DNA from 4 places in the Streptomyces sp. NPDC003327 genome. Region 4 is predicted to be linked to each of the others. Evidence: riboswitches for the same ligand, from Rfam matches in the RefSeq annotation. Region 4 holds a riboswitch; each other region holds the start of a gene.
The links. Region 4 has a riboswitch for cobalamin ahead of ACWDVG_RS07425 (ribonucleoside-diphosphate reductase subunit alpha). Riboswitches for the same ligand answer to the same signal wherever they lie in the genome.

Region 1 (5,606 bases), on a different contig from region 4:
ACTGCTCCAGGGTCTCGTCGAGCTTGTCCTCGTCGAGGCCCGGCGCGTCGAAGGGGTTGCGCCGCCGCCGGTGCGGCAGCGCGAGCAGCGCGGCCTGCCGCACGTCCTCCGAGGTCACCTCGGTCCGGCCCGCCCACGCCGCGAGCGCGGTCGCGGTCCGGGCCATCACGATGTCGGCGCGCATGCCGTCCACCTCGAACGCGGCGCAGGTCGCGGCGATCTGGAGCAGCGCGGCGTCCCCGAGGACCACCTCCGGCAGCAGGGCGCGCGCGGCGACGATCCGCGCCCGCAGCGCGGTCTCCTCGCCCGCCCAGCGCGCGGCGAACGCGGCCGGGTCGTCCTCGAAGGCGAGCCGCCGCCGGACGACCTCGACCCGCTGCTCGGGCACGCGGGAGGCCGCGACCTCCACCGTGAGGCCGAACCGGTCGAGCAACTGCGGCCGCAGCTCGCCCTCTTCGGGGTTCATGGTCCCGACGAGCAGGAACCGTGCCGCGTGCCGCACGGAGACGCCCTCGCGCTCCACGTGGGAGGCGCCCATGGCGGCGGCGTCGAGCAGATGGTCGATCAGGTGGTCGCTGAGGAGGTTGACCTCGTCGACGTAGAGGATGCCCCGGTGCGCGGCGGCCAGGAGCCCCGGCTCGAAGGCCTTCACGCCGTCGGCGAGCGCCTTCTCGATGTCGAGCGCGCCGACCAGCCGGTCCTCGGACGCGCCGACGGGCAGCTCGACCATCCGCGCGGGCCGCGCGGACGCCCCGGCCCCCCGGTCGTGCGGCCCGTCCGGGCAGCCGGGGTCGGGCGACGCCGGGTCGCAGCTGAACCGGCACCCGGGGACGACCGGGACCTCGGGAAGCAGCTCGGCGAGCGCCCGGACGGCCGTGGACTTCGCGGTTCCCTTCTCGCCGCGCACGAGGACGCCGCCCACCGCCGGGCTGACGGCGTTCAGCAGCAGCGCGAGCCGCAGGTCGTCCATGCCGACGACGGCGGTGAACGGGTAGCGGGTGCTCATCGGAGGGTGGCTCCTTCGGGTCGCGACGACGCGGAAAAGATCAGCGGGAGGTGGGCGGCGGCCGTGCGGCGCCCCGGGCCCCGGCCCGTGCTCACGGCGCACCCGGCGGGACGAACGGCAGCCCCGCCGGCGCGCCCTCCTCGATCAGCCGCAGCAGCGCGCCCGTGTCGGCGTGCTCCTCGATCAGGTCGCCGAGCCGGTCCAGCTGCTCCTCGCGCAGGGTCCCGAACGACGTGTCCGGCGCCGGCACGAACCGCCGCCCCGCCGCCGCCGCGACCTCCCGCAGGAACGCCCGGCGGAATCCGTCGCTCTCCAGGGAGCCGTGCCAGTGCGTGCCCCAGACGGCGCCGACCCGGCACCCGTCGAGGAACGGCTCCCCGCCGTCGACGGTGGCGACGCCGTGGTGGATCTCGTACCCCTCGACCCGCTCGCCGAGCGCCTCGCCCACCGGCCGCGCGAGGGTCTTCTCGCGGGCGAACCGGACGCGCACGGGCAGCAGCCCGAGCCCGTCGACGGCGCCCGCCCGCGACTCGACCTCGTCCTCGATGTGCTCGCCGAGGACCTGGAAGCCGCCGCAGACGCCGAGCACCGGCCGCCCCTCGGCGGCGCGCCGGACGAGCGCGTCGGCGAGCCCCCGCTCCCGCAGCCAGGCCAGCGCCTTCACCGTCCCGCGGGTGCCGGGGACGACGACGAGGTCCGCGTCGACGAGTTCCTCGGCCCGGTCCACGAACCGGACGACGACGCCCGGCTCGGCGGCCAGCGCGTCCACGTCGGTGAAGTTCGACATCAGCGGTACGGCGCAGACGGCGACCCGCAGCACGTCCTCGCCGACCGGCGGCGCGACGACCGACTCGCGGACGGCGCCGCGCAGGGAGACCCGCAGGCCGTCCTCCTCGTCGATGCCGAGGCCGTGCGCGTACGGCAGCACGCCGAGCGTCCGGCGCCCGGTCAGCCCGTGCAGCATGTCGAGGCCCGGTTCGAGGAGGGTCACGTCACCGCGGAACTTGTTGACGAGGTAGCCCGCCACCAGCGACTGGTCCTCGGGGCCGAGGAGCGCCGTCGTGCCGAAGAACTGGGCGAAGACCCCGCCCCGGTCGATGTCCCCGACGACGACCACGGGCAGCCGCGCGGCCCGCGCGATCCCCATGTTCACGATGTCGGTGCGCCGCAGGTTGATCTCGGCCGGGCTGCCGGCGCCCTCGCAGATGACGGCGTCGTGCGTGGCCCGCAGCTCCTCCAGGCAGGCCAGGACCGGCTCAAACAGCTCCTGCTGCCGCCCGCCGTGGTAGCCGCGGGCGCTCAGCTCGCCGACCGGCTTGCCCATCAGGACGACCTGGCTCGACCGGTCGCTGCCCGGCTTCAGCAGGACCGGGTTCATCAGCGCGGTCGGTTCCACCCGCGCGGCCTGCGCCTGCATGGCCTGGGCGCGGCCGATCTCGGCGCCCTCGCGAGTGACGAAGGAGTTGAGGGACATGTTCTGTCCCTTGAACGGCGCCACCTTCAGGCCCTTGCGGACCAGCCAGCGGCAGATCCCGGCCGTCACGACGCTCTTGCCCGCGTCCGACGTGGTGCCGGCGACGAGCAGCCCCCCACCCCTCACTTGGTCCTCCGCTTCAGTGCGTCCGCGATCAGCCGGCCGCCCACGCAGGCGGCCAGGGTCAGTCCGGTGACCCGGCGGGAGAGCCGGACCGCCCGTTCGATGTCGGCGACCTCGACGGGCCGCCCCTCCCCGTTGAGGACGGGCCGGTGCTCGACCCGGCCGCCGTACGAGAGGGTCCCCCCGAGCCGTACGCCGAGCGCCCCCGCGAAGGAGGCCTCGACGGGTCCCGCGTTGGGGCTGGGGTGCCGGGCCGCGTCGGCCCGCCAGGCCCGCACGGCCCCGCGCGGGTTCCCCCCGGCCGCCGCGGCGAGCACGGCGGTCAGCCGGGCGCCGGGCCAGCCGGCCACGTCGTCGAGGCGGGCGGAGGCCCAGCCGAAGCGGCGGTGGCGGGGCGACCTGTGCCCGACCATGGCGTCGAGGGTGTTGACGGCCCGGAAGCCGACGAGCCCCGGCACGCCCGCGACGGCCCCCCAGAAGAGGGCGCCGACGACGGCGTCGGAGGTGTTCTCGGCGACCGATTCGACGACGGCCCGGGCCATCGCGGGGCCGTCGAGGGAGTGCGGGTCGCGCCCGCACAGGTGGGGCAGCCGTTCCCGGGCCACCTCCAGGTCGCCGGCGGCGAGCGCCCCGCCGACGGCGCGGGCCTCCCGGCCCAGGGTCGTACCGCCGACGACGGCCCACACGGAGGCGGCGGTCAGGGCGGTGGAGGCGAGGCGGCTGCTCCGTACGGCGCGGGCGGCGAGGGCGCCCGCGGCGACGGTCGTACCGGCGCAGACGGCGGTGTGGAGGGCGCCCCGGCCCCGGTGGTCGCGCCAGATGGCCTGTTCGACGGCGCCGGCGGCGCGGCCGAAGGCGGCGACGGGGTGGCCGCGGCGGGGGTCGCCGAGGAGCAGGTCGACGGCGAGGCCGGCGGCCGCTCCGTACGCGAAGACACCGGTGGCTCTCGAAACGCTGCGGCTGCGGCCGGGCATGCGCTTGTCCTCACTCAGGGTCCGCGCCCTGGATCGACGTGACCGGCGGCGAGAGTTCCTGGCTCCCGGACCCCTGGCGGGGGCCGGTCACAGTGGCGGGACCGCGCCGGAATCGCACCGGACTTCCTCTTCCTTGCCGCCGTAATGGCCCCGGCAGTCCACCACGCGCCGAGAACAACCGTCAACTCACCTTGACCTGCGGGGGGTCACTGTGCGGAGCGCCACAGACACGGCGACGGGGCGGCCCGCACCCTGAGGTGCGGACCGCCCCGCCGGTCACGTGCGGACTGTCGGCCCGGGGGCCGTCAGGCGACGATCAGGTAGATGCCGTAGGCCACGGCCGCCGCGCACAGGGTGAAGCAGGCGTAGGCGCCGGTGCGGGCCAGGGCGGCGGAGCCGCCCTGGGCGGCGGCCTCCTCCTGCTTGCCGAGGCCGATGATGCCGAGGGTGAAGAGGCCCACGAGGGCGACGGTCGCCACGAGGCTGACTCCGAAGACGGAGCCGAGAGCTGCCCAGTCGATCTTCATGTCGTTCGTTCCTTACACCGCTGCGGCGGGGGCCGGGGGAGCGGCCGGGTCCGTGGGAGCCGGCGCCGGGATGGTGGTCTTGAGGTCCTCGTCCGCGACGGCGGCGACGGTGCCGGCCGGCGGCGGGGTGACGGCCGCGATGGCGGTGGTCACGACGCCCGCGGGCTCGTCGTCGCCGGACTCGACGTCGTTGACGTTGGTGTGGTCGACCACCTGGCGGCGGGAGATCAGCCAGATGGCCACGCAGGAGGCGACGAGGAAGGCCGCGACCGTGTAGACGCCCCAGTCGCCCTGGCGGGCGACGAACTCGGCGCCCGCGCCGACGAGGCCGGCGGCCGGCAGGGTCAGGCCCCACGCGACGAACATGCGGGTGGCGGTCGACCAGCGGACGACTCCGCCCTTGCGGCCGAGGCCCGCGCCCATGACGCCGCCGGAGCAGACGTGCGTGGTCGAGAGGGAGTAGCCCAGGTGCGAGGAGGCCAGGATGACCGTGGCGGCGCTGGTCTGCGCGGCGAAGCCCTGCTGCGGCTGGAGGTCGGTGAGGCCCTTGCCCATGGTGCGGATGATGCGCCAGCCGCCGAGGTAGGTGCCGAGCGCGATCGCCAGGCCGGCGGAGACGATGACCCACAGGGGCGGGTTCGAGCCGGGGGCGATGGCGCCGCCTGCGACCAGGGCGAGGGTGATGATGCCCATGGTCTTCTGGGCGTCGTTGGTGCCGTGGGCGAGCGAGACGAGACCGGCGGAGGCGATCTGGCCGGCCCGGTAGCCCTTCTCCGACGTCTTGGCGTTCACGTTCCGGTCGAGGCGGTACGTGAGGCGGGAGGCGAGCATCGCGGCCGCGCCGGCGACGATCGGGGCGGCGACCGCCGGGATGAGGACCTTGGTGACGACGACACCGCCGTTGACGCCGCTGACGCCGATCGAGGCCACGGTCGCGCCGATGAGGCCGCCCATCAGGGCGTGGGAGGAGCTGGACGGCAGTCCGACCAGCCAGGTCACGAGGTTCCAGAGGATGGCGCCGACGAGTGCGGCGAGGATGACTTCTGGCTGGATGCCCTCTTCGTTGACGAGTCCCTTGGAGATCGTCTTGGCGACCTCCACGGAGAGGAAGGCGCCGACGAGGTTCAGCACGGCGGACATGGCCACCGCCGTCTTCGGCTTGAGCGCACCGGTCGAGATGGTCGTGGCCATCGCGTTGGCGGTGTCGTGGAAACCGTTCGTGAAATCGAACACGAGAGCTGTCACGACCACAATGGCGAGCAGCAGCGTGATGTGTTCCATTTACCCAGGCAATCGTTTGACGTCAGTGGCTCGTCGAACGTAAGCAACCTGGGTGAACGGAAGGTGAACTGGGCCGGGCGGCATGGTGTCCCGAACCGGTGTCAAGACATTCCGCTTCGCGCTTCGGCGGGCCGGTTGTCCACCATGCGAACACCCCCAACCCCGGGTAATCCCGGCGATCCCCGGGCACATGCCGCCCCCGCGGGGTTACCGTCCGCCCG
Region 2 (5,606 bases), on a different contig from region 4:
TCCGCAGCCGCGTGAGGCCCTTCCGGTCGTACGCCACCTCCGCCCCGTCCAGGAGCAGCGCCCCGCTCCCGCACCGCAGCCCCCCGCTCAGCAGCCGCAGCAGCGTCGTCTTGCCGCTGCCGTTGCGGCCCAGCAGCGCCACCGCGCGCCCCCGCGTCACCGCGAAGTCCACGCCGGAGAGGACCGGGGGCCCGTCCTCGTACGCGAAGCCCGCCTTCACCAGCTCCACCACGGGGGTCGACGTCGTCACGGCAGGAACCTTTCCAGTACGAGGGTGAGGGCGACCAGCCCGCAGAGGAGCCCGGCGGTCGCCCCGAGGAACGGGCGCGACACGGCGGCCGGCGGGACGAGGACCCGCAGCGTCCCGTCGTATCCGCGCCCGGCGAGCCCCGTCTGCATCCGCTGGGCCCGGTCGAAGGCGCGGACGAAGGCCGTCGCGCCGAGTCCGGCCAGCGAGCGCCAGGCCGCCGCCCGGGTGGTGTGCCCGAGCCGCGCGGCCTGCGCCTGCCGGATCTTCGTCAGCGCGTCGAGGAGCAGGAAGATGATCCGGTACATCACCAGCGCCACGTCCACCACCGGCGCCGGCACCCCCGCCCGTACGAGCCGGGGCAGCACGTCGGAGACCGGCGTCGTGAACGCGAAGAGCAGCACGCCGAGCGAGGCCGACGCGGTCCGCAGCAGCAGCTCGCCCGCGTGCACCGGCCCGTCGGCGGCGAGGGCCACGAGCCCCCGGTCGCCGCCGACCTCGAAGAGCAGCGGCACCGCGCCCGTCACGCAGAACCCGAGCGGGATGCGGAAGGCCCGCCACAGCCCCCGGCCCGGCACGCCCGCCGGACCGAGGAGCACGGCCAGCGTGACCGCGGCGACGAGCACCGCGCCCGGCCAGGGCGGAAGACAGACGGCGCACAGGGTCAGCCCGAAGCCGAGCAGCGCCTTCTCGGCGGGATGGCGGCGGCGCCAGCGACTGCGGTGCGCCGCCGCGTCGATCGGCAGCACGGCGCTAGTCGCCGCGCCGCGCGAGGGACCCGTTCGGGCGGGGCCCGTCGGCGCGGGACCCGTCCGCGAGGGCCGCAGCGGTGCCGGGCGCGGGCTCCTCCGCCTTCTCCGCGTCCTGCGTGCCCTGCGCCTGCTCCGACCTCTCCCCCCGCTCCGCCTTCTCCGCCGCGCGCGCCTCGCCCTGCCTCCGGCCGCGCCGCAGCCCGAAGTAGTACGCGAGGACACCGGCGCCCAGTGCCGCCTGGAGCGAGAACAGCGCCGACTCGATCTCGCCGGACGGCGGCTCGTACAGCGGGCTGAACCAGGGCTCGTAGTCGGGCTGGAGCTCCGTGATCGCGGACTCCGCCTCCCCGTCCGCGCCCGCGAAGGGCTCCTCCTTGTGGTCGCCGAGGCCGAGGGCCAGCGGCAGGACCGCCAGCGCCGCCACGACGAGCAGCAGCAGACTGTTGATCTTCGCGTTCCGGCTCATCACGCCGTCGCCCCCTCGCGCTGCGCGGCGGCCGGCCGGGAGAGCACGCCCAGCCGGATCAGGTCACCCTTGCTGGACTGCGTGAGCAGCCGCATCACGAGCACCGTGAGCAGGCCCTCGCTCACGGCCAGCGGAATCTGCGTGAGCGCGAAGATGCCGCCGAACTTGGCGAGCGCGCCGAGGACGCCGCTGCCCGGGTCCGGGAACGCGAGCGCCAGCTGCACACTGGTCACGCAGTACGTCGAGAGGTCGGCGACGAACGCGCCGAAGAACACGCTCACCATCAGCGGCGCGCCGGTCCGGCGCAGCAGGGCGTACGTCCCGTACCCCGCCCAGGGCCCGACGATCGCCATCGAGAAGGCGTTGGCGCCCAGCGTCGTCAGACCGCCGTGGGCCAGCAGCAGCGCCTGGAAGAGGAGCGTGATCGTACCGAGTACCGCCATGATCGGCGGCCGGAACAGGATCGCGCCCAGCCCCGTCCCCGTCGGATGGGAACAACTTCCCGTCACCGAGGGCAGCTTGAGCGCGGACAGGACGAAGGTGAAGGCGCCGGAGGCGCCGAGCAGCAGGGTGGACTCGGGGTTCGAGCGGACTTCACGGGTCAGCGCGCGGACCCCGTGGACGACGAACGGCGCGGCCGCGACGCTCCAGGCGGCGGCGTGCACAGGGGGCAGATACCCCTCGGCTATATGCATGGTTGGGAGACCCTCTCCAGCACCTCGTGGATGGACAACGCACCTTGGCCGGTCTCCTGGCTGACGGTCATGCCGCCCGACTCCGCCTTCCCACCCCGCAGCGGTCTCCCGCGGCGGAGCAGTGGCTTCCCCTGAGGGACGGAGCCGGACCTCCCGATCACAGTGGCGAGGGCCGCACCGGTACTGCACCGGTTTCCCGAACACCAAGGCGGCATGACCCTAGTGCGTTGACCAGGTGCATCACAACACGGTCGCCACTCCGTGCGTTCCGTCACTCACGCGGCGCGGTCGCCCGGGGCGGCCCGACGGTGTCGCCGCAGCACGCCCCGGCCGCCGACGGGGGCTCATGCCTTCCGGTACGCGTACGCCTCCGAAGCCGCGGCCGCCACCGCGTCGAGGTCACCGCCCGCGCTCGCCGTCACCAGCGCGGCGACGGCTCCTTCCACGAACGGCGCGTCGACGAGCCGGGCGCCCTCGGGCAGCTCGTCGCCCTCCGCGAGCAGCGCCTTGACGGTCAGCACCGCACTGCCCAGATCGACCAGGAGCGCCACCCCTGCGCCCTCGTCTGCGGCCCTCACCGCCTCCGCGATCAGCTCCGCGCTCGTCCCCAGGCCCCCGTCCGGGAGCCCGCCCGCGGGCATGACCCGGGCCGTCTCCCCGCCACCCGCGAGCCCGCGGGCCAGCACCGCCACCGAAGCGGCGACCGCGGCGCTGTGCGAGACCAGGACGATGCCGACCCGCGGCGCGGCGCTCACGCCGAGCCCTCCGCGCCCGCCACGCCGCCGTCCGCCGCCTCGGCTGATACGGCCTCGGCCCGCGCGGCCTCCTCCAGGGCGGCCAGGAGCAGCGCCGAGGAGGCCGCCCCCGGATCCTGGTGCCCCACCGAACGCTCGCCGAGATAACTCGCCCTGCCCTTGCGGGCCCGCAGCGGTACGGTCCCCACGGCGCCCTCCGCGGCCGCCGCCCGCCCCGCGGCGAAGGACTCCCGCAGCCCCGCCACCCCCGGCACGAGCGCGTCCAGCATCGTCTTGTCACCGACCCGCGCACCGCCCAGTTGCGAAACGGCGGACACCCCGGCGTCCAGCGCCGCGGCGAGCTGCTCCCGCGTGACCCGGGCGTCCTCGCCCAGCGTCTTCCCGGCGCGGCGCAGCAGCGTCCCGTACAGCGGTCCCGACGCCCCGCCCACCGTGGAGATCAACTGCCTCCCGGCGGCCACGAGCACCGCCCCCGGGGTGCCCGGCGGTTCCTTCGCCAGGATCTCGGTCAGGGCCGCGAAGCCGCGCCGAAGATTGGCACCGTGGTCGGCGTCGCCGATCGCCGAGTCCAGCTCCGTGAGCCGGTCCGCCTCGCGGTCGACGCCGGCCGCCGCCGTGGTCAGCCAGCGCACCAGGAACTCCGCGCCGTAGGTCTCCGTCATCCGCTCGCCCTCTCCCGTCCGACTGCACTGCTCACCGACACCGACACCGACACCGACACCGACACCGACATCGGCACCGACATCGGCACCGACTCGGGCACCGTCGCCACCTGCGCCCCCTCGCGCCGCGGTCACCGACCCCAGCGCAGCGCGGGCGTCTCCACGGGCGCGTCCCAGAGCCGCAGCAGCTCCTCGTCCGCCTCGCACAGGGTGACCGAGCAGCCCGCCCTGTCCAGGGAGGTCACGTAGTTGCCGACGAGTGTGCGCGCGACCGGCACCCCGCGCTCGCCCAGCACCCGCGTCACCTCCGCCGTGAACCCGTACAGTTCGAGCAGCGGGGTGCCGCCCATCCCGTTCACCAGCGCGAGGACCGGCCCGGACGGCCGCAGGTCGTCGAGGACGGCGTCCACGGCGACGTCCGCGATCTCGCCCGAGGTCATCATCGGCCGCCGCTCGCGCCCCGGCTCGCCGTGGATGCCGATCCCCAACTCCAGTTCCCCGGGCGGCAGGTCGAAGGTCGGAGAGCCCTTCGCGGGCGTGGTGCAGGCGCTCAGCGCGACACCGAAGGAGCGGGACCGCTCGTTGACCCGGCGGGCGATCGCCTCGACGCGCTCCAGCGGCGCGCCCTCCTCGGCGGCGGCTCCGGCGATCTTCTCCACGAAGAGCGTCGCCCCGGTGCCACGCCGCCCCGCCGTGGAGAGGCTGTCCACCACGGCCACGTCGTCGTCGACGAGGACCCGGGCGACCTGGATGCCCTCGTCCTCCGCGAGCTCCGCCGCCATCTCGAAGTTCAGCACGTCACCGGTGTAGTTCTTGACGACGAACAGCACCCCGGCGCCGCTGTCGACCGCGGCCGCGGCCCGCACCATCTGGTCCGGTACGGGCGAGGTGAACACCTCGCCGGGACAGGCCGCCGCCAGCATCCCGGGCCCGACGAACCCGCCGTGCAGCGGCTCGTGCCCCGATCCGCCCCCGGAGACAAGCGCCACCTTTCCGGCCACCGGCGCGTCCCGCCGGACCACGACCCGCCGTTCGACGTCCACGGTGAGCCCGGGGTGCGCGGCGGCCATGCCGCGCAGGGCGTCGGCGACGACCGTCTCGGGAACATTGATCAGCATCCTCACGGATACCTCCTGGTGAGAGGAGCAGTCAGGCGGATCGATCGTCGCGCACGCGCGCCACCAGGCCATTATCGGCGCACGACCGCACGCGGGTACAGGTCGGAAGGGGCGGGGGAGGTGGCCGGGCCCCATCGGCTCACGGCGGGCGATCGGGGGTAGGAGGGCCGAGATGAGAGCCATCCACGAGATGGTTGTCGTTTGACAACTATGGCCGTGAGGCAACAAAGTATCCAGGTCGGACGCACGGGGAAGGACCAGGAATGCTCCGGTGGGCGGGGATCGCTCCGGGTGCTGGCGCCGTTCAGGCTGTCCAGCTGTCGGCGTCCAGGGGTTCGCCGTGTATCTGCGCCGCCGCGGTGGAGCAGAAGGCTTCCAGTCCCTCCAGGAGCGCGACGCGCTTGGTGGCGGGCATGTCCTCCAGCACCTTCTGCAGCTCCGTCTCCCGGCGGGCCCGCAGGTCGGCGAGAAAGGCGCGGCCGTGGCTGCTCAGGCGCAGGCGCACCTCGCGCCTGTCCTCCGCGCTCGCCACGCGCTCGATGAAACCCGCCGCGTGCAGTCGGTCGCAGAGGCGGCTGGTGGACGGCGCCGAGGACGCCATGCCTTCGGCGAGGGTGCGCAGGTTGATGCCCTCGTGGTGCTCGAGGATGTACAGCGCACGGAGCTGGGACGCGGAGGTGGGCGCGGTCGAGGCCCGGCCCCACACGACTTCCAGGAGCTCTGATGCCGTCGTGGTCACACGCGCGACCTCGTCGGGCTCGGGGCGGCGGAAGGCAGTCACGGTCACACTCTCGCAGGCACTGGGGTGCCTGTCAGCGTACTAGGCGTACGTACGGGTCAGACATGCCCGTGGGATCGTTGTGTCCCGTTTGAGGCCTGGCTCGTGGTCGAGAGGCGAGTCTCTGCGGAGA
Region 3 (5,606 bases), on a different contig from region 4:
ACGGCGTGTCCAGGCCCAGCCGGTGGGCCTGCGCGTCGATGACGGCCTGCGGCGGCCGGGGCTGCTGCCCCCGCAGCTCCGCGAGCGGGTCGAAGCTGAGGGAGGCGAGCACGTACGCGACCAGCGTCGCCGCCAGACACAGCCCCAGCCGCCAGGCGAGCCTGCCGAGCAACCGGACCCCGACTCCCGCGACCTCGCGCGGACGGCTCATTTCAGGTATCCGGCGCGCTCGAATCCGTACGAACCGAGGCCGCGGGCCCCGTAGTTGGCGAGGTCCGCGCGCACGGCGTAGGCGCCGGAGCCGGCGTACAGCGGCAGATGGTGGGCGTGCTTCCAGGCCAGGACGTCGATCCGGTTGGCGATGGCCCGGCGGCGCACCGGGTCGAGCTCGGCGAGCCCCTGGTCGTACAGGGTGTCGATCGCCGGGATGTGGATCCGCCCGAAGTTGCTGCCGTGGTCGTCGCCGCGCGGCTTCTGGAAGACCGGCCGGTCGTGGGCGAACGGGGACGCGGACTTCGTCCACTCGAAGGCGATGAGGTCGAAGTTCCCGGGCAGCAGATAGCCGTCGTAGAACTTCTCCAGCGGTACGGACTCGGTGCGCGTCTCGACCCCGACGGCGCGCAGTTGCTCACGGACGAGGCTGCCGACCGCCCGTCCGACCGGCGTGGCCTGGACGACCAGGCGCAGGGAGAGCCGTCGGCCGTCCCGCTCGCGGTGGTCGCCGGTGCGCCGCCAGCCGAGGGAGTCGAGCTCCCGGGCCGCGGCGGCGGCGTCGTGCGGCAGGGTTGCCGAGTTGTCCCGGTAGCCGGGGTCGCCGGGCGGCAGGACGTGGTTGCCGACCGGCTGCGCGTCCGGCACGATCCGGCCGAGCAGCGCCCGGGTGATCGCGGCGGGGTCGACCGCCCGGGCGACGGCTCTGCGCAGCCGTTCGTCGGCGAGGGGCGCGCCCGCGGCCCCGTTGAAGGTGAGCTGTCCGGCGAGCCGTTCGGGGGCCTGCCGGATCTCCACGCCGGGCAGGGTGGCGGCGCGGCTGTAGAGGTCCACGTCCGCGCCGATCGGGTAGATGTCGATGCCGTGGTTGGCGAGTTCGTCGGCGCGCGCGGCGGGGTCGAGCACCCGCAGCAGGATCCGGTCGAGCGGCGGAGTCCGCGCCCACCAGGCGGGGTTGCGACGGAGCGTGATGGTCTTGCCGGTGCGGTCGATGCGTTCGACGGCGAAGGGCCCCGCGGTGATCACGGGCGACTCCAGCCAGCCGGTGTTGAAGGCCTCCGGCGACGCGGTGGCCTCCTTGGGCAGCAGGGGAGTGAACAGCCCCTGCCACTCCGCGAACGGCCGGCGCAGGGTCACGACCGCCTCGCGGTCCGAACGCCCGCGCTCCACCGAGGAGATGTCCGCGTAGCCCACGTTGTTGTAGGCCTCGAAGGCGGTGTTCCGCCCGCTGAGCGCCTGCCACTGTCCTCGCAGGTCCTCCCAGGACAGCGGACGCCCGTTGCTCCAGACCGCGCCCTCGGTGATCGTGTACGTGATGACCTGCGGGGAGGTCGAGGTCACCGCGGCGGAGGCGAAGTAGGCGCGGGAGAGGACCGGTTGGCCGTCGGCGCCGTCATCGAAGGTGCGTGGCAGGATCGCCTCGGCCAGCTGCCAGGTGACCACGCGCGCGCCGTTGACCTGGACGGGGTTGTAGTTGGTCGGCAACGCGTCCACCGGCACGCGCAGTTCGCCGCCGTCCCGCAGCTCCGACACCGGGTGCGCGTTGACGTCCTGCGCGCCGCGCGCCGCGGCGGGCGGCGCCGCGCGGTCCGAACCGCCGGACGAGGTGCAGGCGCTGGGCAGCAGGACCAGTAAGCAGGCCGCCGCCGCGGCGGCGGCCGTGCGTCGTCTCCGCCGGGAACCCCGCGGGGCGATCTGCGGTGTTCTCCGCGGTGGGATCCGCGTTCCGGGCATGGCTGAGTACCCCCTCCCGCCCGGCCCCACCGGCCGAGCGGGCCCACTGTATCGACAGTGGAAATCGTTTTCATCAAAATTCCGCCACATGCGGTCCCGGGCGGTCGTCACGCGCGGTCCCGGTGGGTCGCTACACGCGGTCCCGGCCGGTGAAGAGGTCGAGGAGTCCGGCGATCTCGTGGCCGGCCTCGGCCGGGTGGCGGAAGGGGGCGTCCGGATGGATCCGGTACCGATTGCGCCGACCGTCGGCCGCGCGGCTGCGCGAGACGTAACCGGCCCGTACGAGATCGGCCACGATGGCCTGCACCGTGCGCTCGGTGATGCCGCACTGCGCCGCGACCTCGCGCAGGCGTATGTCCGGGTCGCGGGCGATCGCCAGCAGGACCCGGGCATGGTTCGTGAGGAACGTCCACCCCTGACCGTCTCCACCGATTCCCATGAAGGCGGTGTTCCCGGGTTTTCGGCGCCCTATGCGAAGTGTTTTTCAGGTAAATACTGACGCATATGCCCCTCCGGGGAGACCCGGATCGGGGTGTCCCCCATGCCCAGCACCGCCCGTCGAGGAGGAGTCGTGACAGTGCTCCCGAACCCGCAGGCGCCCACGCCACCGCAGGTCCCGGACCCCTGCCCGACAGGCATCCACGTCCTCAGTACGCCCGGGACGACCGTCGTCCGCCTCTCCGGGGACATCGACCTCGACCGGGCCGCCGACCTGGACACGGCCCTCGTGCACGCCCTCGCCGAGTGCGAGGACGGCGCCGGGCTCGCACTCGACATGTCCGAGGTCACCTTCTGCGACTCCACCGGCCTCAACGTCCTGCTCCGCGTCCGCCACGAGGCCCTCGCCGAGCACCGGCCCGTCACGATCGTCGCGGCCGGCGGCCGGGTCGCCCGTCTCCTGGACATCACCGGTACGGGCAGCCTCTTCGGCTACCCCCCTCCCCTCCCCGCTTAAGCCCTCGCGCGTCGCGACGAGAGCGGGGTCGCTCCTCCACTCCCGACGGCCCACGCGCAAACGGCCCACGCGCAAAAGGCCCACGCTGTGATCCATCTCAAAGCGTGCGCAGGCGCGTTGGGGCGCCCCGGCCGACTAGCGTGCCGAACCGGACGCCGCGCCGTGCGGGGCGGTGCCACCGACGGAGGGGACGGCATGGACGACATCACCGGCGCGCCGGAAGTGCGGTGCGAGACGCTCGTACGGGCAGGGTGGCAGCGGCTCTGGGAACTCGTGACCGACATCGGGCTGCCCGCCCGGCTGAGCCCCGAACTCCAGCGGGTCGCCTGGCTCGACAGCGCGCGGGAGCCCGCCGTCGGCGCCTGCTTCGAGGGTTTCAACCGGCACTCCCTGGTCGGCGAGTGGCGCACCGTCTCCCGGGTCGTGGAGCTGGACGAACCGCGGACCTTCGCCTGGGCGGTCGTGGACGCCGACGGCCGCTTCGGCGAACCGAACACCGACCCCGCGCGGGCCCTCGCCTCCTGGCGCTTCGACCTGCGGGAGGACGGCGACGGAGTGCTCCTGAGCCACACGGTCCGCGTCGGACCGGGCCGCAGCGGCCTCACGCTGGCGATCGAACGCGCCCCCGAGCGGCGGGACGAGATCGTCGCCTACCGGGTCAAGGAACTGCGCGCCGGAATGGAGGCCACGCTCGACGGCATCAGGCAGCTGGCGGAGACACCCGCCTGAAACACCCGCCTGAGACACCCCCTCGTCCCTCGCCGCGCTGCTCCGCGGCGCCCGGGCCGACCGGCGGAAGGGGCATGGCCCTGTGGTAACTTGCCCGGGCCAGTCGTACCTCTGTACGGACCGCTGCGAGAGCCGCGGTCCGCACACGGGTCAGGGAATCCGGTGGGAATCCGGAACTGACGCGCAGCGGTGAGGGTGACGGGCGGAGCATCGGCCACTGGGGGCACGACGGACCCGGGAAGGCGCTTCGTCCGGACGACCCCGAGTCCGAAGACCTGCTGGCGGCCCCGGCGTCGTCTCGTCGTCCGGGGAGCACCGTACGACAGGCTCCGCGTATGAGCCGTGGACGCAGAGGACGCTCCGTGCCGCTCGCACACCCCTCCCGCACGACCCGTGCCCCCTTCCTTCCCCCTGCCCGTGCTCGTGGCCGCCGTGGCCGGGCCCGGACCGCGGCGCTGCTCCTCACCGGAGTCCTGCTCGCCACCGGATGCGGGGGAGGGGGAGCCTCACCGGCACCGGACCACCGGGCCGAGGGGCCCGCGGCCTCCGGATACCCCGTCACCCTCGACAACTGCGGGCAGCGCGTGCGGATCGACCGTGCGCCGCAGCGGGCCGTCGCCCTCGACCAGGGGTCGGCGGAGATCCTGCTCTCGCTCGGCCTCGCGGACCGCATGGTCGGCACGGCCACCTGGACCGACCCCGTCCTGAAGGGCCTGGAAAAGGCGAACGCCGGAGTTCCCCGGCTCGCCGACCGCTACCCGTCCTTCGAGAAGGTCCTCGACACCGAGCCCGACTTCGCCACCGCCTCCTTCCTCTACACCCTCGGCAAGGGCGGGGTGGCGCCCCGCGAGCAGTTCGAGAAACTCGGCGTCCCCACCTACCTCTCGCCCACCGACTGCGTCGGCAAGGACAACAGCGGCGACGGCGACGGCGTCCGCACCCGCCCGCTCACCATGGAGACGGTGTACGGCGAAATCCGCGACCTGGCCCGGGTGTTCGGCGTCCCGGAGCGCGGTGAGCGGCTCGTCGCCCAGCTCAGGGCCCGCGTCGCGAAGGCCACGGCGGGCGCCGACTTCGGCAACGCGTCCGTCCTGTACTGGTTCTCCGACGCCGAGGCGCCCTACATGGCCGGCTGCTGCGGTGCGCCGGGCATCGTCACGGGGGCCCTCGGCATCAGGAACGTCTTCGACGACACCCGCGAGGAGTGGCCCCGGATCAACTGGGAGACCGTCGCGGACCGGGACCCGGACGTCCTCGTCATCGGCGACCTCACGCGCAGGGCGCAGTCGGGCGAGAGCGCCGCGAAGAAGATCGCGTTCCTGGAGTCCCACCCCGTCACCCGGAACATGACGGCGGTACGGAACAAGCGGTACGTGCTCCTCAGCGGCCAGGCCCTCAACCCGACCCTCCGCACCGTCGAGGGCATCGAGAAGGTGGCGGCCGCGCTGCGCTCGTACGGGCTCGGCGCGTGACCACCACGCTCGGCCCCGACTCCGGCCCTGGCCCTGGCCCCGAGCCCGATCGCCGCCCCGGCCCCGGCCCGCGCGGGGTCGGCCTCGGGCTCGGCGTCCTCGGCGGGGTCGTGCTCCTCTGCGCCTCCGTCGCGGGGGCGATCACCTTCGGCCCCGCGGACATCCGGGTCGGCGACGTCTGGTCCACGGTCGCCGCCCACCTGGGCGGGGACGTCTCCGGCCTCTCCCCGATCCGGGACGGCATCGTCTGGAACCTCCGCCTGCCCCGCACCCTCCTCGCGGCCGTGTGCGGCGCGGGGCTTGCCGTCTGCGGGGTGGTGCTGCAGTCCCTGCTGCGCAACCCGCTCGCCGACCCGTTCGTCCTCGGCGTCTCCTCCGGGGCCTCGACCGGCGCGGTCGCCGTCGTCGTCCTCGGCGTCGGCGGGGGAGTCGTCTCGGTCACCGGAGGCGCCTTCGCCGGGGCGGTCTGCTCCTTCGCCCTCGTCCTGCTGCTCAGCCACACCCTC
Region 4 (5,606 bases):
GTGACGCCCGATGAAGGACGGCGTGAACGGCGTCGCACTCGCCGTCTTCATCTTCTTCTTCCTGGCCGTCACGGTCATGGGCTTCCTCGCCTCGCGCTGGCGCAAGGCCGAGAACGAGCACAGCCTCGACGAATGGGGCCTCGGCGGCCGTTCGTTCGGCACCTGGGTGACCTGGTTCCTGCTCGGCGGCGACCTCTACACCGCGTACACCTTCGTCGCCGTCCCGGCGGCCGTCTACGCGGCGGGCGCGGCCGGCTTCTTCGCCGTGCCGTACACGATCCTCGTCTACCCGCTGATCTTCACCTTCCTGCCGCGCCTGTGGTCGGTCTCGCACAAGCACGGGTACGTCACCACCTCCGACTTCGTCCGGGGCCGCTTCGGCTCCAAGGGCCTGTCGCTGGCGGTCGCCCTCACCGGCATCCTCGCCACCATGCCCTACATCGCGCTCCAGCTCGTCGGCATCCAGGCCGTCCTGGACGTGATGGGCGTCGGCGGCGGCGAGAACACCCACTGGTTCATCAAGGACCTGCCGCTGCTGATCGCCTTCGGCGTCCTCGCGGCCTACACGTACTCCTCCGGCCTGCGCGCCCCCGCGCTCATCGCCTTCGTCAAGGACACGCTGATCTACATCGTCATCGCGGTGGCGATCATCTACATCCCGATCAAGCTCGGCGGCTTCGACGAGATCTTCTCCCGGGCGGGCGAGGCGTTCGCCCAGACCAACGAGGCCACCGGCAAGCCGCGCGGCGCGATGGTGCCCGGCGAGGCGAGCCAGTGGACGTACGCGACGCTGGCGCTCGGCTCCGCGCTCGCGCTCTTCATGTACCCGCACTCCATCACGGCCACCCTGTCCTCCAGGAGCCGCGAGGTGATCCGCCGCAACACCACGATCCTGCCGCTGTACTCGCTGATGCTCGGGCTCCTCGCGATCCTCGGGTTCATGGCCATCGCCGCGGGCATCCAGGTGAAGAATGGCCAGCTCGCCATCCCGCAGCTGTTCGAGACCATGTTCCCGGACTGGTTCGCGGGCGTCGCCTTCGCCGCCATCGGCATCGGCGCCCTCGTCCCGGCCGCGATCATGTCGATCGCCGCGGCCAACCTCTTCACCCGCAACATCTACAAGGACTTCATCAGGAAGGACGCCACCCCGGCCCAGGAGACCAAGGTCTCCAAGCTGGTCTCGCTCCTGGTGAAGGTCGGCGCCCTCGCCTTCGTCCTCACCATGGACAAGACGGTCGCCATCAACTTCCAGCTGCTCGGCGGCATCTGGATCCTGCAGACCTTCCCGGCCCTCGTCGGCGGTCTCTTCACCCGCTGGTTCCACCGCTGGGCGCTGCTCGCCGGCTGGGCCGTCGGCATGATCTACGGAACGGCCGCCGCGTACGGCGTGGCCAGCCCGACCCAGAAGCACTTCGGCGGCTCCTCGGCCGAGATCCCGGGCATCGGCGAGATCGGCTACATCGGTCTCACCGCCTTCGTGCTCAACGTCCTCGTCACGGTCGTCCTGACCTTCGTCCTCAAGGCCGTCAAGGCCCCCGAGGGCGTCGACGAGACCTCCCCCGCCGACTACACGGCGGACGCCGGTGACGCCGGGGTCAGCACCGAGCTGCCGAAGATCGGCGCCGACACGCACTGACCGCGCCGCGCCGCGGGCCGGGCGTGGACACAACATGTGGGGGGTGCCGAGATCGGCGCCCCCCACATGTATGCTCGTCCTCGCTGTCGACGCAGGGGAATCCGGCGCGAATCCGGAACTGTCCCGCAACGGTGTGCTTCGTACGCTTTCGTACGCAGTGAGTCCGAGGACCTGCCGACGGCGCACCCGGTCCGTCCGTTCCGGGTGCCACAGACGTCCGGGCCTCGCGGAGTGGGCCGGTGGACGCGGGCACCGCCGTGCACCACGGCCCGCCCGCCTGCCCGCCTCCCTCCCGCAGCGGCCCCGAGCCGAGCGAGGGAGAGCCCCCCACGTGACCATCGCGCCCGCCGATCCGGCAGCAGCCGAGGCCACCGCGATCGAGAGCGACGGCCCCGGGACCGCGCTGCTGCGGACCCTGACCGACCTCACCGCCGATCTCCCCGACACCGACCCCGGCAAGGTCGCCGCCGCCGCCCTGCGCGGCCGCAGTTCCGCCTCGGACGCGGCGGAGCTGCGCGAGCTGGCCACCGAGGCCGCCGCGGGCCTGATCGCCGAGGACCCCGCCTACTCCCGGCTCGCCGCCCGGCTCCTCACCCTCACCATCGCCGAGGAGGCGGCAGGTCAGGGCGCCGTCTCCTTCTCCGCCTCCGTCGCCGTCGGCCACCGCGAGGGCCTGATCGCCGACCGCACCGCCGACTTCGTCGTCCGGCACGCCGAGCGGCTCGACGCCACGATCGACCCGGCCGCCGACGACCGCTTCGGCTACTTCGGACTGCGCACCCTCTACTCGCGCTACCTGCTGCGCCACCCGATCACCCGGAAGGTGATCGAGACCCCGCAGCACTTCATGCTGCGCGTCGCCGCCGGTCTCTCGGAGGACGACAGCGCGCGGGCCCTGGAGGAGGTGACGGCGCTGTACGGCCTGATGAGCCGGCTCGACTACCTGCCCTCCTCCCCCACGCTCTTCAACTCGGGCACCCGCCACCCGCAGATGTCCTCCTGCTACCTGCTCGACTCCCCGCTGGACGAGCTGGACTCGATCTACGACCGCTACCACCAGGTGGCGCGCCTGTCGAAGCACGCGGGCGGCATCGGCCTGTCCTACTCCCGGATCCGCTCGCGCGGTTCGCTGATCCGCGGCACCAACGGCCACTCCAACGGCATCGTGCCGTTCCTGAAGACGCTCGACGCCTCCGTCGCCGCCGTGAACCAGGGCGGCCGCCGCAAGGGCGCGGCCGCCGTCTACCTGGAGACCTGGCACGCGGACATCGAGGAGTTCCTGGAGCTGCGCGACAACACGGGCGAGGACCAGCGGCGCACCCACAACCTCAACCTGGCGCACTGGGTCCCGGACGAGTTCATGCGCCGGGTCAACGCCGACGCCGAGTGGTCGCTGTTCTCCCCCGCCGACGTGCCCGAGCTCGTCGACCTGTGGGGCGAGGAGTTCGACGCCGCCTACCGCGCCGCCGAGGCCGCTGGCCTGGCCCGCCGGACGATGCCGGCCCGGGACCTGTACGGCCGGATGATGCGGACCCTGGCCCAGACCGGCAACGGCTGGATGACCTTCAAGGACGCCTCGAACCGCACGGCCAACCAGACGGCGGAGCCCGGTCACACCGTCCACTCCTCCAACCTCTGCACGGAGATCCTGGAGGTCACGGACGACGGCGAGACCGCCGTGTGCAACCTGGGCTCGGTCAACCTCGGTGCCTTCGTCGACACCGCCACCGGCGACATCGACTGGCAGCGGCTCGACGAGACCGTCCGGACCGCCGTCACCTTCCTCGACCGGGTCGTCGACATCAACTTCTACCCGACCGAGCAGGCCGGCCGCTCCAACGCCCGCTGGCGGCCGGTCGGTCTGGGCGCGATGGGCCTCCAGGACGTCTTCTTCCGGCTGAGGCTGCCGTTCGACTCGGCCGAGGCGCGCGCCCTGTCGACCCGGATCGCCGAGCGGATCATGCTCGCCGCGTACGAGGCCTCCGCCGACCTCGCCGAGCGCAACGGGCCGCTGCCCGCCTGGGAGAAGACGCGCACCGCCCGGGGCGTGCTGCACCCCGACCACTACGACGTCGAGCTGAACTGGCCCGAGCGCTGGGCCGCGCTGCGCGAGCGGATCGCCGCCGTCGGCATGCGCAACAGCCTGCTGCTCGCCATCGCCCCGACGGCGACGATCGCCTCGATCGCGGGCGTGTACGAGTGCATCGAGCCGCAGGTCTCCAACCTGTTCAAGCGCGAGACGCTCTCCGGCGAGTTCCTCCAGGTCAACTCGTACCTGGTGGACGAGCTGAAGCGGCTCGGCGTCTGGGACGCGCAGACCCGGGAGGCGCTGCGCGACTCCAACGGCTCGGTGGCGGACTTCACCTGGGTCCCGGCCGAGGTGCGGGAGCTGTACCGGACGGCGTGGGAGATCCCGCAGCGCGGCCTGATCGACATGGCGGCGGCGCGCACCCCGTTCCTCGACCAGTCGCAGTCCCTGAACCTGTTCCTGGAGACGCCGACGATCGGCAAGCTGTCGTCGATGTACGCGTACGCCTGGAAGCAGGGCCTGAAGACGACGTACTACCTGCGCTCGCGCCCGGCGACCCGGATCGCCCGCGCGGCCCGCGCCGCCACGGTCCCCGTGCCCGTCCCCGCCCAGCAGGCCGCCGACCCCGACGCCGTCGCCTGCTCCCTTGAGAACCCCGAGTCCTGCGAGGCCTGCCAGTGAGCACCGAGACCAAGAACCTCCTCGACCCGGGGTTCGAACTGACCCTGCGTCCGATGCGCTACCCGGACTTCTACGAGCGCTACCGGGACGCGATCAAGAACACGTGGACGGTGGAGGAGGTCGACCTCCACTCGGACGTCGCCGACCTCGCCAGGCTCACCCCCGGTGAGCAGCACATGATCGGCCGGCTCGTCGCGTTCTTCGCGACCGGCGACTCGATCGTGGCGAACAACCTCGTGCTGACGCTCTACAAGCACATCAACTCCCCCGAGGCCCGGCTCTACCTGAGCCGCCAGCTGTTCGAGGAGGCCGTGCACGTCCAGTTCTACCTGACGCTGCTCGACACCTACCTGCCCGATCCGGAGGAGCGCGCGGCCGCGTTCGCGGCGGTCGAGAACATCCCCTCGATCCGCGACAAGGCGCAGTTCTGCTTCCGCTGGATGGACTCGGTCGAGAAGATCGACCGCCTGGAGACGCGGGCCGACCGCCGCCGCTTCCTGCTGAACCTGATCTGCTTCGCGGCCTGCATCGAGGGCCTGTTCTTCTACGGCGCCTTCGCGTACGTGTACTGGTTCCGGTCCCGGGGCCTGCTGCACGGCCTCGCGACGGGCACCAACTGGGTGTTCCGCGACGAGACGATGCACATGAACTTCGCCTTCGAGGTCGTGGACACCGTCCGCAAGGAGGAGCCCGAGCTCTTCGACGACGAGCTGCGGCAGCAGGTCACCGCCATGCTGGAGGAGGCCGTCGAGGCGGAGCTCCAGTTCGGCCGGGACCTGTGCGGCGACGGACTGCCGGGCATGAACACCGAGTCGATGCGCGCGTATCTGCAGTGCGTCGCCGACCAGCGCCTCCAGCGGCTGGGCTTCGCGCCCGTCTACGGCTCGGAGAACCCGTTCGCGTTCATGGAGCTCCAGGGCGTCCAGGAGCTGACCAACTTCTTCGAGCGCCGCCCGTCCGCCTACCAGGTGGCGGTGGAGGGTTCGGTCGACCTCGACGAGGACTTCTAGACCGTACGGCGAAGGGCCCCGCGCTCCGGGGGGAGTGCGGGGCCCTTCCGCGTGCGTGCGCCCGGGGAGCGAGCGCCCGGGACCGGCGGGAGATCAGTCGTTCGGGACCGTCTCGTAGCGCGGGGTGCCCTCCTCCATCTGGCGCAGGGCGTCCTTGCGCTCGCGCTTGGAGAGCTTGTCGATGTACAGCGTGCCGTACAGGTGGTCCGTCTCGTGCTGGAGGCAGCGGGCGAAGTAGCCGGTGCCGCGC

Region 1: another riboswitch for cobalamin. It lies ahead of ACWDVG_RS01725 (cobalamin biosynthesis protein); the one in region 4 lies ahead of ACWDVG_RS07425 (ribonucleoside-diphosphate reductase subunit alpha).
Region 2: another riboswitch for cobalamin. It lies ahead of ACWDVG_RS21980 (energy-coupling factor ABC transporter permease); the one in region 4 lies ahead of ACWDVG_RS07425 (ribonucleoside-diphosphate reductase subunit alpha).
Region 3: another riboswitch for cobalamin. It lies ahead of ACWDVG_RS28660 (ABC transporter substrate-binding protein); the one in region 4 lies ahead of ACWDVG_RS07425 (ribonucleoside-diphosphate reductase subunit alpha).

What each region holds. Positions count from the first base shown of each region.
Region 1 is NZ_JBSFSA010000002.1:10,987-16,592, reverse strand. It holds gene ACWDVG_RS01735 (putative cobaltochelatase) at 1-1,006, opposite strand, end outside; gene ACWDVG_RS01730 (cobyric acid synthase) at 1,098-2,606, opposite strand; gene ACWDVG_RS01725 (cobalamin biosynthesis protein) at 2,603-3,577, opposite strand; cobalamin riboswitch at 3,611-3,755, opposite strand; gene ACWDVG_RS01720 (hypothetical protein) at 3,883-4,104, opposite strand; gene ACWDVG_RS01715 (anion permease) at 4,117-5,385, opposite strand.
Region 2 is NZ_JBSFSA010000031.1:7,889-13,494, reverse strand. It holds gene ACWDVG_RS21995 (ATP-binding cassette domain-containing protein) at 1-250, opposite strand, end outside; gene cbiQ (cobalt ECF transporter T component CbiQ) at 247-996, opposite strand; gene ACWDVG_RS21985 (energy-coupling factor ABC transporter substrate-binding protein) at 1,001-1,465, opposite strand; gene ACWDVG_RS21980 (energy-coupling factor ABC transporter permease) at 1,465-2,160, opposite strand; cobalamin riboswitch at 2,190-2,397, opposite strand; gene ACWDVG_RS21975 (PTS-dependent dihydroxyacetone kinase phosphotransferase subunit DhaM) at 2,505-2,915, opposite strand; gene dhaL (dihydroxyacetone kinase subunit DhaL) at 2,912-3,577, opposite strand; gene dhaK (dihydroxyacetone kinase subunit DhaK) at 3,709-4,701, opposite strand; gene ACWDVG_RS21960 (MarR family winged helix-turn-helix transcriptional regulator) at 5,000-5,482, opposite strand.
Region 3 is NZ_JBSFSA010000056.1:20,136-25,741, reverse strand. It holds gene ACWDVG_RS28685 (ABC transporter permease) at 1-211, opposite strand, end outside; gene ACWDVG_RS28680 (ABC transporter family substrate-binding protein) at 208-1,944, opposite strand; gene ACWDVG_RS28675 (helix-turn-helix transcriptional regulator) at 2,075-2,383, opposite strand; gene ACWDVG_RS28670 (STAS domain-containing protein) at 2,516-2,899, shown strand; gene ACWDVG_RS28665 (SRPBCC family protein) at 3,095-3,628, shown strand; cobalamin riboswitch at 3,781-3,905, shown strand; gene ACWDVG_RS28660 (ABC transporter substrate-binding protein) at 4,084-5,100, shown strand; gene ACWDVG_RS28655 (FecCD family ABC transporter permease) at 5,097-5,606, shown strand, end outside.
Region 4 is NZ_JBSFSA010000006.1:15,159-20,764, reverse strand. It holds gene ACWDVG_RS07435 (DUF3311 domain-containing protein) at 1-14, shown strand, start outside; gene mctP (monocarboxylate uptake permease MctP) at 11-1,636, shown strand; cobalamin riboswitch at 1,701-1,829, shown strand; gene ACWDVG_RS07425 (ribonucleoside-diphosphate reductase subunit alpha) at 1,968-4,346, shown strand; gene ACWDVG_RS07420 (ribonucleotide-diphosphate reductase subunit beta) at 4,400-5,356, shown strand; gene def (peptide deformylase) at 5,450-5,606, opposite strand, start outside.